Regions from separate parts of the Teichococcus cervicalis genome, predicted to be linked through region 2. Evidence: riboswitches for the same ligand, from Rfam matches in the RefSeq annotation. Region 2 holds a riboswitch; each other region holds the start of a gene.

Region 1 (4,640 bases), 690 kb from region 2:
CTCCCGCCCCGTCGCCGCGCCGAGCAGCGCGACATTGGCGAAGAGCTGGGCGATGTCGCGATGCTCCACCACCAGGCAGGGGATGCCGGCGCGCGACAGCGGGCCGATCAGCGTGCCGGCGGCCTGCCGGGCCGGCGTCATCACCACGAGGTCGGCCCCGAGCCGCGCGATCGCCTCGGCCGAGAAGCCGAGCCGGCCGCCCACCAGCGGCCGGTCCAGCACCTCGGGCGGGTGGCGCGTGTAGGCCTCGATGCCGACGATGCGGGAGACCAGGCCGAGCGCCGCCAGCAGCTCCACATTGGAGGCGAAGATGGCGACGATGCGCTGCGGCGGCGCGGCGAGGTGAACCTCCCGCCCCAGCCCGTCGCGCAGCCGGCGCGGCCAGCCAGCGGCCGCGGCGGGGCGCGCCGCGGCGGCCAGCGACAGCGCCAGCAAAGCGCGGCGGGCAAGCCGCATCAGAAGGTCACCTGCAGCCCGGCGACCAGCTCCCGCCCCGGCATGGAGGTGCCGAGCCCGCCATTGGAGAAGCGCGGATCCAGCCGGTAGGGCTCGGCATCGGTGCCGATGAAGATCGGGCTGCGGTTGACGTCGAACAGGTTGTTGACCGCGCCGAACAGGGTGACGTTGTCGCGGATGCGGTAATTGCCGCGCAGATTCACCACCCAGAAGGGCGCCTTGCGGTGGACGTATTCGCGGCCCGGTTCGGCCTGCGGGATCAGCAGATTCTCCTCGGTGTTGTAATACATCGGCCCGCGCAGGATGCCGGTGGCGCCGAGATCCCAGTCCCGCCCGCCGAAGACCGTGCCGAGGCTGGCCTGGTAGCGATAGACGCGCTCGGCATTGCGGCTGTTGGTGCCGGTCTTCGCCCGGTCGATCATGTCGAAATTCCACGACCCGTTGGCGAAGGCGCGCCAACGCCAGCCCGGGGCCAGCGCCAGCAGATTCGCCAGATCGGTGCTGAACTGCGCCTCCAGCCCGCGCAGCATGATCTCGCCCGGATTGTTGACGTAGTCCGAGGTGTTGGGGACGCCAGGGCGGGCGCGGGTGGTGATGCGGTCGCGGATGGCGTTCTGGAACAGCGCCAGGTCGAGCTGCGCGGCGCCGGCGGAGAAGGTCGCGCCGATCTCCACCTGGTCATTGCTCTCCGGCTTCAGATTGGCGTTGCCGAAGGTGCGGCCGCCGCCCACCGCGGTGAAATCCGCCGCCAGCTCGGTGGCGGTCGGCGCGCGGAAGCCGGTGGCCCAGCCGGTGCGCAGCGTCACATGCTCCAGCGCCTGGAAGCTGGCGCCGAGCGAATAGGTGGTGCTGTCGAAATCGGCCTCGCGCCCGCGATAGCCGGCAAGGTTCGGCGTCGGGTCGAAGCGGGTGGTGCCCCAGCTCTGCCGGATCCCGGCGCGCAGCGTCAGCCGGTCGTCGAACAGGCGCTGCGCATCCTCGGCATAGAGGCCATAGGCGTGGTTGGTCTCGTTGTTGTCATAGGGCGCGACCTGGCCCGCGGGGCCGCCGGGCAGGGCCAGCCGGAAGCGGTCGGAGCGCAGCGTCGATTGCTCGGCATCGAAGCCCAGCAGCAGGTCATTGCCGGCCCAGAGCCGCAGCGTCGGCTGCAGCCGCGTGCCGATGATCTCCAGCCGCCGCTTGTTCCAGTCGAGCGCGGTGCCCGGCGCCGGGCTGTTGCCCGAGCGGATCACCGGCGAGGCCCAGCGGAAGGTGTCGACATCGCGCACCGCATAGGCCTGCAGATTCCAGGACAGGCGGCCATCCTCGCGCGCGCCGGTCAGGGCGATGTCGAGGGATTCATTGACCCGGTCATCCTCGCTGATGGTGTTCGCCGCCGAGCCGCGGAAGCCCGCATCATAGATGCCGTCGCTGCGCGCGGTGATGTCGACGCGGCCCAGCGCGCCGACCGGCAGGCCGAAGGCCGCCGTCACGCCGCCGCGCCGGTACTCCGTGTTCGCCTCCCGCGCGCCGCCGCCGACGCGGTAATCGTCGCGCCGCGTGCCGGAGAGGCCGAGATAGGCGCTGTAGCCTTCGAGATCGACGCCGTAGCGGGCATGGCCGCGCGCCAGCCCCCAGGTGCCGCCGGCCAGCTCGGCGAAGCCGCCCGGCGAGTTGCGGCCATCGCGCAGGATCAGGTTGATCACGCCGCCCATCGCCTGGCTGCCATAGATGACGCTGGCCGGCCCGCGGACGATCTCGATCCGCGCCACATCGGCGGGCGAGAGCTTGGAGAGGTTGGCGGTGCCGGCGCGGCGCCCATTGACCAGCACCAGCACCTGGCTGCGGAAATCGCGCCCCTGGCCGTCGGTGGCGCCGCCGCGCAGGTTGAGGCTGGTCTGCCCCGGCGTCCATTCGCTGAAGAAGCCGACAGCGTTCTCGGCCAGCAGGTCGGTGACGCTGCGCGCGGTGGAGTTGGCGATCGTCGCCTCGTCGATCACCTGCACGGTGCCGGAGAGCCGGCTGCGCGGCTCGGCGCGGCCGGTGGCGGTGACCACCAGATCGGGCAGGGCGACCGCCGCCGGATCGGCGCCGGCGGCGGGTTGCGCCCGGGCGGGCGGGGCGGGGAGCAGGGGCGCGGCCAGGCCGGCCAGCAACAGGGCAGGCAGCAGCGCGGGCCGCGGCGGGCGCGGCGTGGGGCGGGACATCGGCAAACTCTCTGGCTGGGCCGCAGCGCGGCCGGCGCCAGGCCGGTCGGGCCTGGCGGGGCGGCGGCGGCGCTCTCGGAACGGCGCGGGGCTAGGCGGTGCGGCGACGGGCCATCACGGGCGGCGCGGCGGGCCAGAGGAGGCGATCGGCGGTCATGCGGCGGAACTCCTTCGGGGCCATCCCGCCCCGTTGCGTTGCGGACGCATCGGCAGGTCTCCTGGCTCGCGGGTCACCGCCTCCGCCCCGCCTTCCCGGATCTCGCGATCCAGTGGCCGCCCTCTGCCGAGGGCCTGGGGTTTCGGCTCGCCGCTGACAGTTGCGGGGGCAGCCGCCGACTTGCCGGGCCATCGAGCGATGGCCGTGGCGCACGGCGTTCCCTTTCTCACCCGCTCGCGCGGGACCGATACGCGCGCACAATGCCGCCGCCTCCTGCCGCCGGCAAGCCCGGCACGCTGCTGCGGCCGGGCTTGTCCCGGCCATGGGGCCCGGTCTATGTGATGTTATACTGTTACGTCAACTGCCGGCTTGCCGCCTGTCCCGCCGCGGCGCAGATCCCGCGCAGCGGAGAAGGAGAAGCGATGCGCATCGACCTGGCGGGCTGGAGCCGCGAGGCGACCCTCGGGCCGCATGAGGAATTCTGCCGCCTCTTCGAGGCGGCGGACCGGCTGGGCTATGCCGGCGTCTGGTTCAACGAGTTCCATTTCGCGCCCTGGCCCTACCCGTCCATCCTGCTGCTGGCGGCGGGGCTGTTCGCGCGCACCGGGCGGCTGCGCATCGGCACCTCGATCCTGCCGCTGCCGCTCCACCATCCGCTGCTGCTGGCCGAGCAGGTGGCGCAGCTGGACCAGCAGAGCGGCGGGCGGCTCGATCTCGGCATCGGCCGCGGCACGGAGCCGGAGAGCCTGGCCGCCCTCGGCATCGATCCGGCCGAGAGCCAGGCGCGGCTGGAGGAGGGTTTCGCCATCCTGCGCGGCTTCTGGACCGGGCCGCGCCTGTCCTGGCGCAGCGCGCTCTGGCGGTTCGACGACGTCGCCTGCCACCCCGCCCCCGCGCAGCGCCCGCATCCGCCGGTCTATGTCGCCGGCTCCTCCGCGGCGACGCTGCGCTTCGCCGCGCGCGAGGGGCTGCCGCTGCTGTTCAGCCTGGAGCCGCCGGAGGGCCGGCAGCTCGCCACCTATGCCGAGGCCCTGGCGGCGACAGGGGGCGCCTGCCGGCTGCGGCATTCCTCGCTCTCGCGCTATGTCTGCATCGGCCGCGACACGGAGGATGTGGAGCGGCAGGTGACGCGGCTGCTGGCAGCGCTGCAGCGGCGGCGGTGCGACTTCGCCGCAAGGCGCGGCGCCGATCCGGACAGCCTGCCGCCGCCCGACCGCGCCCGTTTCCTGGCGGAACAGGCCATCGCGGGCACGCCGGAGCAATGCCACGCCGCGCTTCTCGCGCTTGAGGCGCGCAGCGGCATCGGCGCGCTTCGCTGCGTCTTCAACGGCAACGGGATGCTGGGCCCGGCCGAGACGATGGCCGGCATGACGCTGTTCGCGCAGGAGGTGCTGCCGGCGCTGCCCGGCCCGGCCGCGTGACCCTGGCCCATCGCCGCGGCGCGCCGCCCCTGTTCGGTTCGAAGGTCCGACGCGTCCTCCTTCGCCGCCTTGCCGCAGGCGCGGCACAGGACCGGGCCGCAAGCGCCGCGGCATTTCCGGGAGGAAGATGGCGCCCCGCAAGACGGGCGGCAGGCGGTGCGGCGGCCCTGCGGCATGGCACGGCCCTGCAACCCCGCCTTGACGCCAGGCGGGGAGGGCGCCCAGGCTGCCGGGCAGGGCGCCGGATCAGGGCAGCGGGCCGGGCAGCGCCGCCCCCCGCCGTAGCGTTAACCATTTGTCCAGAAGCCTGTGACATTCGGACCCTTCGCAAGGGACCGGCCGCGCTCGGTGGCCGCGGGGGAGGCGGACAGATGACCAGCAGGACCGACGACCAGCCGGATGCCCCGCTGCCCGAGGATG
Region 2 (4,640 bases):
AGCCCGCGCACCCGCAGCCCGCGTGCCCGCAGCGCCGTGGCCAGCTCCAGCATCGGCGCGATGTCGCCGGAGAGCAGGTGGGAGCGGTAGAAGACGATCACCGCCTGCGGGTCGGCCTCCTCCGCGCCCAGCCCGTGCTCGCCGCAGAGCAGCAGGGGGATGGGCGGAGTGCCGTCATCGGCGCCGAGCCCGGCCCAGTGCGCGGCCAGGCGCAGGGCGGCGGCCAGATTGTCCGGCCCGCCCTCGGCCAGCAGCGCGTCCATGCGGGCATGCATGGCGGGCGGCACGGTGGAGAGTTCGGCGAGCCGGGCATCGTCGCGCCCGTCGCCGGGCAGGAGCGCCAGCGGGATGCCCTCCCGCCGGCAGAGCGCCGCGACCTCCTCCGCCCCGTAGCGCCAGTATTCCAGCCCGCCCAGCAGGCGGATCACCACGCAGCGGGAACGCGCCAGCGTGTCCTCGGCATAGAGGTCCACCGACATCGGGTGCCGCAGCCGGCCGAGATTGGCCAGCCGCAGCGTGGGCCGTGGTTCCGCGAGCCGCGACCAGCCCATCGCCGCCGCGCCGAGATCCGCGTCGCTGAAGGACAGCAGCACGAGGTCCGCCGGGGCATGGCCGAGATCCTCGGCCTGCTCGGCATCGTCCAGGCTGCGGGTTTCGCGGACGAGGAGGTGCAAGAGACAGGTCTTTCAGAAGGTTCTTTTTTGGAAAAAAGAACCAAAAAACTTTTTTCAGTTTGGCGTCCCGCTTCTCCGGGAGACGGCGGCAGCCTGAAAGAAAACTTCTTTTTCTTCAGAAAAAGAAGACCTTAGGCGAGAATCTCCTTCGCGATCGCTTCCACATCCATCCCGGTCTGCCCGATGACGACCAGATGCCCGTCCCGGTCATCCGTCCAGGCCCGGTCGAAATGCTGGCGGAAGCGGCGGCCGACGCCCTGCACGGCCAGGCGCATCGGCTTGCCCTTCAGCCGCACGAAGCCCTTGATGCGCAGGATGTCGTGCCGCGCGGCGACCTCCGGCAGGCGGCGCATCAGATCATCCGCCGAGTCGTATTCCGGCAGCACCAGCACGAAGCTCTCGAAATCGTCGTGTTCATGCGCGCCATCCACCGCATCGTGGTGCGAGGGGCGGGCGTCGAGATCCTCCTCGGCGGCGGCGTTCAGGCCGAGCAGGATGGCCGGGTCCAGCGCGCCCTCCTTCGCCGGCACCAGCTTCACCGCGCGCGGCAGGCGCGGGGCGAGATCGGCGCGCAGCGCCGCGAGCGCGGCCTCATCCAGCAAATCGGCCTTGTTCAGCACGACGATGTCGGCGGCGTTCAGCTGGTCCTCGAACACCTCGGCCAGCGGGTTGTCGTGGTCGAGGGAGGGGTCGGCCGCGCGCTGGGCGGCCACCGCCTCCGGGTCGTCGGCGAAGCGGCCTTCGGCGGCGGCGGGGCTGTCCACCACCGTCACCACGCCATCGACCGTAACGCGGGAGCGGATGGCGGGCCAGTTGAAGGCCTTGATCAGCGGCTTGGGGAGCGCGAGGCCCGAGGTCTCGATCAGGATGTGCTCGGGCGGGTTGGGCCGGCCGAGCAGCGCCTCGATGGTCGGGATGAAATCATCGGCCACGGTGCAGCAGAGGCAGCCATTGGCCAGCTCGACGATGTTCTCCGCCTCGCAGCCGGGGATGCCGCAATCCTTCAGCGTCTCGCCATCGACGCCGAGGCTGCCGAACTCATTGACGATGATGGCGATGCGGCGGCCCCCGGCGCGGCTCATCACATGGCGCAGCAGGGTGGTCTTCCCGGCGCCGAGGAAGCCGGTGACGATGGTGGCGGGAACCTTTTCAAGCGCGCTCATGCGGCACTCTCCTGCGGGGCGTCGGTGAGGGAGGGAAGGCGGCCCAGCACGGCGCCGCGCAGCGATTCGGGGCGGCGGGAGGGCAGCACGGCCCCCGTCGGATGCGCCGCATAGGTCTCGGCATAGGCCAGCAGATCGGCCGGCGGCGCCTGGTCCAGCCGGCCGAGCAGGTAGCTCCACTTGCCGGCCTGGGTCATGGCGCCGGCGCAGCCCTGGGCGCAGACCGAGAGGCATTTGGCCGCGCGCAGCGTCACGGGCGGCGCCGGATGCGCGGCCAGCGCCGCGGCCAGGCTGTCGAACAGGATCTGGCCCGGCGGCACCTCGCCCTCGGCCAAAGTGCGGCCGGCGCGGCAGGTGGTGCAGAGGATCAGGCAGGGCGGCGCGATGCCGGGCGCGGTGTCCTGGGGGGTGTCTGCGGCCGGCTCCATGCGTCTCTCCGGCGCCCCGGGGGGCGCGTGCAGGCACGGGATGCCGACCGCCCGGAGGGGCGCGGGCCCGCCCGGGTCGAGGGTGCCCGAAGCGTGACGCCCGGGCCCGTCGCCGCCCGCCGGGGCACCCCGCCCGGTGGCACGATCCGATGGGTGATGGCAGGTCTCCTGGCTCGCGGATCCGGCGCGCCCCGCCGGCCTTCCCAGGCGCGTGCCCAGTGGCCGGGGTGGCGGGGCGCTCTCCGCCTACAGTTGCGGGGGCAGCCGCGGATTGGGACCTTCCTCGCCGAGGAGCAGGGCCGGCACCGCATTCCCTTTTCACCTCCCCTTCGGGAGGACCATCGCAGCGTGCTTAGGCGGCGGCCGGGGCGGGTGTCAAACCCGGCGCGCGGGGCGCTTTATGCGAAATCTCTTATGTTCGGCGCTCGCGGCAGCCGCCAGCCCGGCCGCCGGGAGCGCCGAAACCGGCCTAGGAAATGGTTAACATTTTTTAGCCTAAGCTCCGGAAGCGGCAGGAAAGCAGGCAGAATCCGGGATATGGCCAGGACCAAGATCACGCCGACGGGCCGGGAAGCCCCGCTCGGCGAGGAGGAGCTTATCGTCAGCAAGACGGACCTGAAGGGTCGCATCGTCTATGCGAATGACGTCTTCCTGCGCGTCGCGAAATACAGCGCGGCCGAGATCCTGGGCCAGCCGCACAGCATCGTCCGCCATCCGGAGATGCCGCGCTGCGTCTTCAAGCTGTTCTGGGACACGCTGGAGCGTGGCGAGGAATTCTTCGGCTATGTGCTGAACATGGCCGCCGATGGCGACCATTACTGGGTCTTCGCCCATGCCACGCCGACGCGCGACGCGCAGGGGCGGGTGGTCGGCTACCATTCCAACCGCCGCAAGCCGGATGCGGCGCAGGTGGCCAAGGTCTGGCCGGTCTATCAGCAGCTGCTGCGGATCGAGCAGGCGGCGGCGGACCGCAAGCAGGGCATGCAGCAGGGCACCACCGCGCTGCAGGAGCTGCTGGCGAAACAGGGAACCAGCTATGAGCGCTTTGTCTTCTCTCTCTGAGCCGCGCTGGCCCCTCGGTCTCGCCACCTTGCTCGCCGCCGGCCATGCCGGCTATGTCGCCCTCTCCGGCGCGACGGCGGTGGAGACGGGGCTGGCCCTGCTGCCGGCGCTGGCCTGCGGCGCCGCGCTGGCGGCGCTGCTGCGGCAGGAAGGCGCGATGCGCCGCACCGCCGCGGTGGCCGAGGCCGCCGCCAAGGGCGACCTGGAAGCCCGCGTGCTGGAGGTGCCGGCGCCCGGCGCGCTCGGCCTGCTGCAGCGGCGGGTGAACCACCTGCTCGACATCACCGACGCCTATGTGCGCGAATCCGCCGGCGCCATGCGCGCGGCCAGCGGCGGGCGCTACTACCGCAAGGTGCTGCTGCGCGGCCTGCCCGGCGCCTTCCGCAGCGGCGCCAACGACATCAACGCCGCTGCCAACGCCATGGAAGGCAAGGCGCGCGAATTCACCGCCTTCGCCGAGGGGTTCGAGGCCAGCGTCGGCGGCGTCATCCGCAACGTGGCCAGCGCCGCCGGGGGGCTGCGCGACACCGCCACCGGCATGTCCGCCACCGCCGAGCAGACCAGCCAGCGCGCCGCCGCCGCCGCCACCGCCACGCATCAGGCCGAGAGCAGCTCGCAGAATGTCGCCGTCGCGGCGCGGCAGCTTTCCTCCGCCGTGTCGGAGATCACCCGCCAGGTCGGCCGCGCCTCGCAGATCGCGCGCTCGGCGGTCACCGCGGTGGAGCAGACCAACGCCACGGTCGCCGGGCTGAACGAGGCGGCGCAGCAGGTGGGAGAGGTGGTGCAGCTGATCTCCGGCATTGCCGGCCAGACCAATCTGCTGGCGCTGAACGCCACGATCGAGGCGGCGCGGGCGGGCGAGGCCGGCAAGGGCTTCGCCGTGGTGGCCGGCGAGGTGAAGGGGCTGGCCAGCCAGACGGCGCGCGCCACCGACCAGATCACCCAGCAGATCGGCGCCATGCAGAGCGCGCTGGCCGAGGCGGTGGAGGCCATCACCCGCATCGGCAGCACGGTGCGCGAGACCGATGAGGTGGCGACCGCCATCGCCGCCGCGGTGGAGGAGCAGAGCGCCGCCACCGCCGAGATCGCCCGCAGCGTCGAGCAGGCCGCCGCCGGCACCGCCGAGGTCGGCCGCAACATCGACGCGGTGCGCGAGGCGGCGGGCGCCACCGACAGCGCCGCCACCGCGATGCGCGAGGCGGCGGCCGGCCTGTCGGGCGAGGCGGAGCGGCTGAACCGCGAGGTCGGCGGCTTCATGGAGAAGGCGCGCCGCGCCGTCTGAGGCGCGGCGGCCGGCCCGGGGGACGGCCTGG
Region 3 (4,640 bases), on a different contig from region 2:
TGGCGGCCAGGTGCTCGGAGCGCGCCTTGGTGGCGGCGAGGCCGGCCAGCTGCGGCTCCAGCGCCAGCCGCGCCTCCATGATGTCGGTGGGCGGCGAGGCCGGCAGGGCGCGCGCCGGCTCCTCCGGCGGGCGGGGGCCGAGGAAGGTGCCCTGGCCGATGCCGCGCCAGATCCGCCCTTCCAGCTCCAGCCGGGACAGCGCCTCGCGCAGCGCCCGGCGGCTGATGCCGAGGCGGGAGGAGAGCTCGCGTTCCGGCGCCAGCCGGGCGCCGTCCGGCAGCTCCAGTCCCGCAAGATGGGTGCGCAGGGCGCGCAGCGCGTCATCGCCTTTGCTCATGGGACCATGATACGAAGGTTTGGCGACAGCGGAAGCACCCTTCTGCCGCTTTGCAGCAAAAAATGCCCGGCCTAGGATAGGCGGCCAAGGACCAATCCCTTTTGGTTCCAAGACCGGGAAAGCCGCATGTTCACCACCCGCCCCGAGATCCGCGGCCGCTTCGGCGCCGTCGCCAGCACCCATTGGATCGCCAGCGCCGTCGGCATGGGGGTGCTGGAACGCGGCGGCAACGCCTTCGACGCCGCGGTGGCCACCGGCTTCGCGCTGCAGATCGTCGAGCCGCATCTGAACGGACCGGGCGGCGAGGTGCCGATCATCCTGCAGCGGCCCGGCCAGGCGCCGCAGGTGATCTGCGGCCAGGGCGGCTATCCGATGGCGGCCACGCCGGAGCGCTTCGCGGCGCTGGGCCTGCGCCAGGTGCCGGGCACCGGGCTGCTGCCCTCCGTCGTGCCCGGCGCCTTCGACGCCTGGATGCTGCTGCTGCGCGACCACGGCACCTGGCACCCGGCGCAGGTGCTGGAGGCCGCCATCGACTATGCCGAGAACGGCTTCCCGGTGCTGCCGCGCGTCGCCTCCTCGATCCTGGCGGCGGAGAGTTTCTTCAAGGCGGAATGGCCGAGCTCGGCCGAGGCCTGGCTGCCCGGCGGGCAGGTGCCGCGGCCGCGCAGCCTGTTGCGCAGCCCCGCCATCGCCGCCACCTATCGCCGCATCCTGGCCGAGGCGGAGGCCGCCGGGTCGGACCGCATCCGCCAGATCGAGGCGGCGCGCGACGCCTTCTACCGCGGCTTCGTGGCCGAGGCGGTGGACCGCTTCTACCGCTCGGCGGAGCTGATGGATTCGACCGGCCGCCGCAATGGCGGGCTGCTGACCGGCGACGATCTGGCGCGCTACCAGGCGCGCTACGAGCCGACCGTCAGCCGCGACTATCACGGCGTCACCGTGCACAAGACCGGCCCCTGGGGCCAGGGCCCGGTGCTGCTGCAGGCGCTCTCCATCCTGGAGGGCATCGACCTCGCGTCGATGGACCCCTCCGGCGAGCGCTTCATCCACACCGTGGTCGAGGCGATGAAGCTCGCCTATGCCGATCGCGAGGTGTTCTACGGCGACCCCGACGTGGTCGATGTGCCGCTGGCGACGCTGCTCTCGGCCGAGCATGGCGCGGCGCGGCGCAAGCTGATCGGCGAGGCCGCCTCGGCCGCGCTGCGGCCCAGCGAGCTGCCGGGGGCTGCCGAGCGCATGGCGCGGGTGCTGGCCATGGCCGGCGCCGAAACCCCGGTGGGCCTCGGCCATGGCGAGCCGACCTTCGCGCCGCTGCCGGTCGAATGGGGCGACACGGTGCATCTCGACGTGGTGGATCGCTGGGGCAACATGGTCTCGGCGACGCCCTCGGGCGGCTGGTTGCAGAGCTCGCCCGCCGTGCCGGGGCTCGGCTTCTCGATCAGCACGCGCGGCCAGATGGGCTGGCTGGAGCCGGGCCACCCCTCCACCGTGGTGGCCGGGGCGCGGCCGCGCACCACGCTGACGCCCACCCTGGTGACGCGCGATGGCGAGGGCTGGCTGGCCATGGGCACGCCGGGCGGCGACCAGCAGGACCAGTGGACGCTCGCCGTGCTGCTGCGCCATCTGCATCACGGGCTGGATCTGCAGGCGGCGATCGACCTGCCGCTCTTCACCAGCCAGCATTTCCCGCAATCCTTCTATCCGCGCAGCCTCGCGCCCAACCGGCTGCTGGTGGAGGAGCGGATCGGCACCGCCGCCATCGCCGGGCTGCTGAAGCGCGGGCACGAGCTGCGCATCGAGCCGCCCTGGTCGCTGGGCCGGGTCTGCGCCGCCGGCCGGCGCGACGGCATGATCGTCGCCGCCGCCACGCCGCGGCTGATGCAGGCCTACGCCGTCGGGCGGTGAAGCGGCCCGCCCCCGCGCGCCGCCCCACCCGCCCTGTGCAGAAACTTTGTGCTGCGGCGCGCGGGGCGCTATGCCGGGGGCCACGACCCCGCCCCACCCCCTCGGCAGGAGGACAGGATGTCCGGCTACGCCCCTTCCCACCAGGACGACCTGGACGAGGCCGAAGGCCCCTCGCCGCTCTGGCGCGCCGTGCGCCTGGCCGTCTGGGCGGTGGTCAGCTTCGCGCTGACCTTCGTCGAGCTGGTCGCCGAATGGGTGGCGCCGCTGCTGCTGCTGGGCGGCCTCGCCTGGTATGCGGTGGTGAAGGTGGTGGGCACGCTGCATCTGGAGCCCGAGATCCAGCAATTCCTGCATTACGTGCCGAGCCAGCTGCTGGTCGCCGGCACTGTCTGGACGCCGGTCGGGCTGATCACCCAGGGCATCACCCTGCTGGCCATCGTCGCCGGCTGCCGCACCCTGAACCGGCTGATCTCGCGCGAGGTCTGAGCGCGGCGCTTCCCCGCCGCGCCGCGAGGGCGTAGAACCGCGCCGTCGACGGTCCCGCGCGAGCGGGTGAAAAGGGAACGCCGTGCGCCCCGGCCGGACCGCGCGTCCGGGGGCCAGTCGGCGGCTGCCCCCGCAACTGTCAGCGGCGAGGCCATCGCCCACCGGCCGGCTCCCCCGGGATCCGGCCCGCCACTGGCGCCATCGGCGCCGGGAAGGCAGGGCGGCTGGTTCGGCCCGGGCATGCCGCCCGCGCCGGCGTCGTGAGCCAGGAGACCTGCCGTCGTCGTCCCATCATGCCGCCGGGCGGGGTGTTCCGGAGGCAGGAGACGATCCGTGCCGTTCTTGTTTGCCCGCCGGGCGCTTCCCGTCCTGCTGCTCGCCGCCGCGGCCCTGGCGCCGCTGGCCGCCCAGGCCCAGTCTCAGTCTCAGGCCCAGCCCCCGGCCGCGCCGGGCTTTCCGCTGACGCTCGAGAATTGCGGCCAGACGCTGCACTTCGCCGCGCCGCCGCGCCGCACCGTCTCGATCGGCCAGGGCACCACCGAGATCCTCTACGCCCTCGGCCTCGCCGACCGGGTGGCGGCGACGGCGCTGTGGATCGGCCCGGTGCTGCCGCAATATGCCGAGGCCAATGCGCGCATCCCGCGCCTGGCCGACAATGACCCGAGCTTCGAATCGGTGATCGGCCAGGATCCGGACCTGGTGGTGGTGCAGTTCGAATGGCATGTCGGGCCGCGCGGCCGCGTCGGCCGGCGCGAGCAGTTCACCGATCTCGGCGTGCCGACCTACATCGCCCCGGCCGATTGCCTGGGCAAGGACAATAGCGGCAGCGGCGATGGCGTGCGGCGCCAGCCCTTCGACATGGCCATGCTGCACCAGGAGATCCTCGACCTCGCCCGCATCTTCGGCGTGCCGGAGCGCGGCGAGGCGCTGGTGGCCGGGCTGCGCGCGCGGGAGGCGCGGGCCGCGGCCTCGGTCGCCGCCGTGCGGGCGCAGGGCATGCCGGTGCTGTTCTGGTTCTCCAGCCGCGAGGTGAAGGGCGACGCCTTCGTCGCCGGCACCATGGGCGCGCCGGCCTGGATGATGCGCGCCCTCGGCCTGCGCAATGTGGTGGCGAGCGAGGAGGAATGGCCGACCCTGGGCTGGGAGCGGCTGGTGGCCGCCGAGCCGGCGCTGATCGTGCTCGGCCGCATGGACCGGCGCCGCTTCCCCGCCGATGACGCCGCGCTGAAGCGGCGCTTCCTGGCGAGCGACCCGGTGACCAGCCAGATGCGCGCCGTGCGCGAGGGCAGGCTGGTCGAGATGGACGCGCAGGCGATGAACCCGACGCTGCGCACGGTGGACGCGCTGGAGGCGCTGGCCGGGGAGATCCGCCGGCTGGGCCCGCTGCCCGACGCCGCGCGCCCCGCGGCGCCATGAGCGGGACCGCCTTCCGCCTGGCGCTGGCCATGGGCGGGCTGCTGCTGCTGGGCTTCTGCATCGCGCTGGCCGTCTCCATCGGCGAGATGGCGGTGCCGCTGCCGGCGGTGCTGCGGACGCTGGCCAACCGGCTGTTCGATGCCGGCTATGAGGTGCCGCGCATCCAGCAGGGCGTGGTCTGGGACTACCGGCTGAGCCGCGCGCTGATGGCGGCCTGCCTCGGCGGCGGGCTGGCGGTGGCCGGGGCGGTGCTGCAGGCGCTGCTGCGCAACCCGCTGGCCGAGCCCTATGTGCTGGGCATCTCGGCCGGCGCCTCCACCGGCGCGGTCGCCGTGGTCATTCTCGGCCTGGGTGGCGGCGCGCTGGCGCTGTCGGGCGGCGCCTTCCTGGGCGCGCTGGCGGCGCTCGGCCTGGTGGCCGCGCTCTCCGCCGCGGCGGGCGGCGGGGCGGAGCGGGTGATCCTCTCCGGCGTCGTCGCGGCGCAGCTGTTCAGCGC

Evidence for each region. A riboswitch is a leader RNA that binds a small molecule or an ion and turns the genes downstream of it on or off. The one in region 2 is predicted to bind cobalamin.
Region 1: another riboswitch for cobalamin. It lies ahead of QE401_RS13180 (TonB-dependent receptor); the one in region 2 lies ahead of QE401_RS16370 (DUF1636 family protein).
Region 3: another riboswitch for cobalamin. It lies ahead of QE401_RS01785 (ABC transporter substrate-binding protein); the one in region 2 lies ahead of QE401_RS16370 (DUF1636 family protein).

What each region holds. Positions count from the first base shown of each region.
Region 1 covers NZ_JAUTAJ010000004.1:1,985,420-1,990,059, reverse strand. The annotation lists gene QE401_RS13185 (ABC transporter substrate-binding protein) at 1-456, opposite strand, end outside; gene QE401_RS13180 (TonB-dependent receptor) at 456-2,642, opposite strand; cobalamin riboswitch at 2,834-3,063, opposite strand; gene QE401_RS13175 (LLM class flavin-dependent oxidoreductase) at 3,222-4,220, shown strand; gene QE401_RS13170 (hypothetical protein) at 4,592-4,640, shown strand, end outside.
Region 2 covers NZ_JAUTAJ010000004.1:2,678,294-2,682,933, reverse strand. The annotation lists gene cobN (cobaltochelatase subunit CobN) at 1-674, opposite strand, end outside; gene cobW (cobalamin biosynthesis protein CobW) at 806-1,837, opposite strand; gene QE401_RS16370 (DUF1636 family protein) at 1,834-2,265, opposite strand; cobalamin riboswitch at 2,407-2,621, opposite strand; gene QE401_RS16365 (PAS domain-containing protein) at 2,803-3,327, shown strand; gene QE401_RS16360 (methyl-accepting chemotaxis protein) at 3,356-4,609, shown strand.
Region 3 covers NZ_JAUTAJ010000002.1:250,174-254,813, reverse strand. The annotation lists gene QE401_RS01800 (FadR/GntR family transcriptional regulator) at 1-337, opposite strand, end outside; gene QE401_RS01795 (gamma-glutamyltransferase family protein) at 464-2,242, shown strand; gene QE401_RS01790 (hypothetical protein) at 2,360-2,728, shown strand; cobalamin riboswitch at 2,761-3,024, shown strand; gene QE401_RS01785 (ABC transporter substrate-binding protein) at 3,062-4,144, shown strand; gene QE401_RS01780 (FecCD family ABC transporter permease) at 4,141-4,640, shown strand, end outside.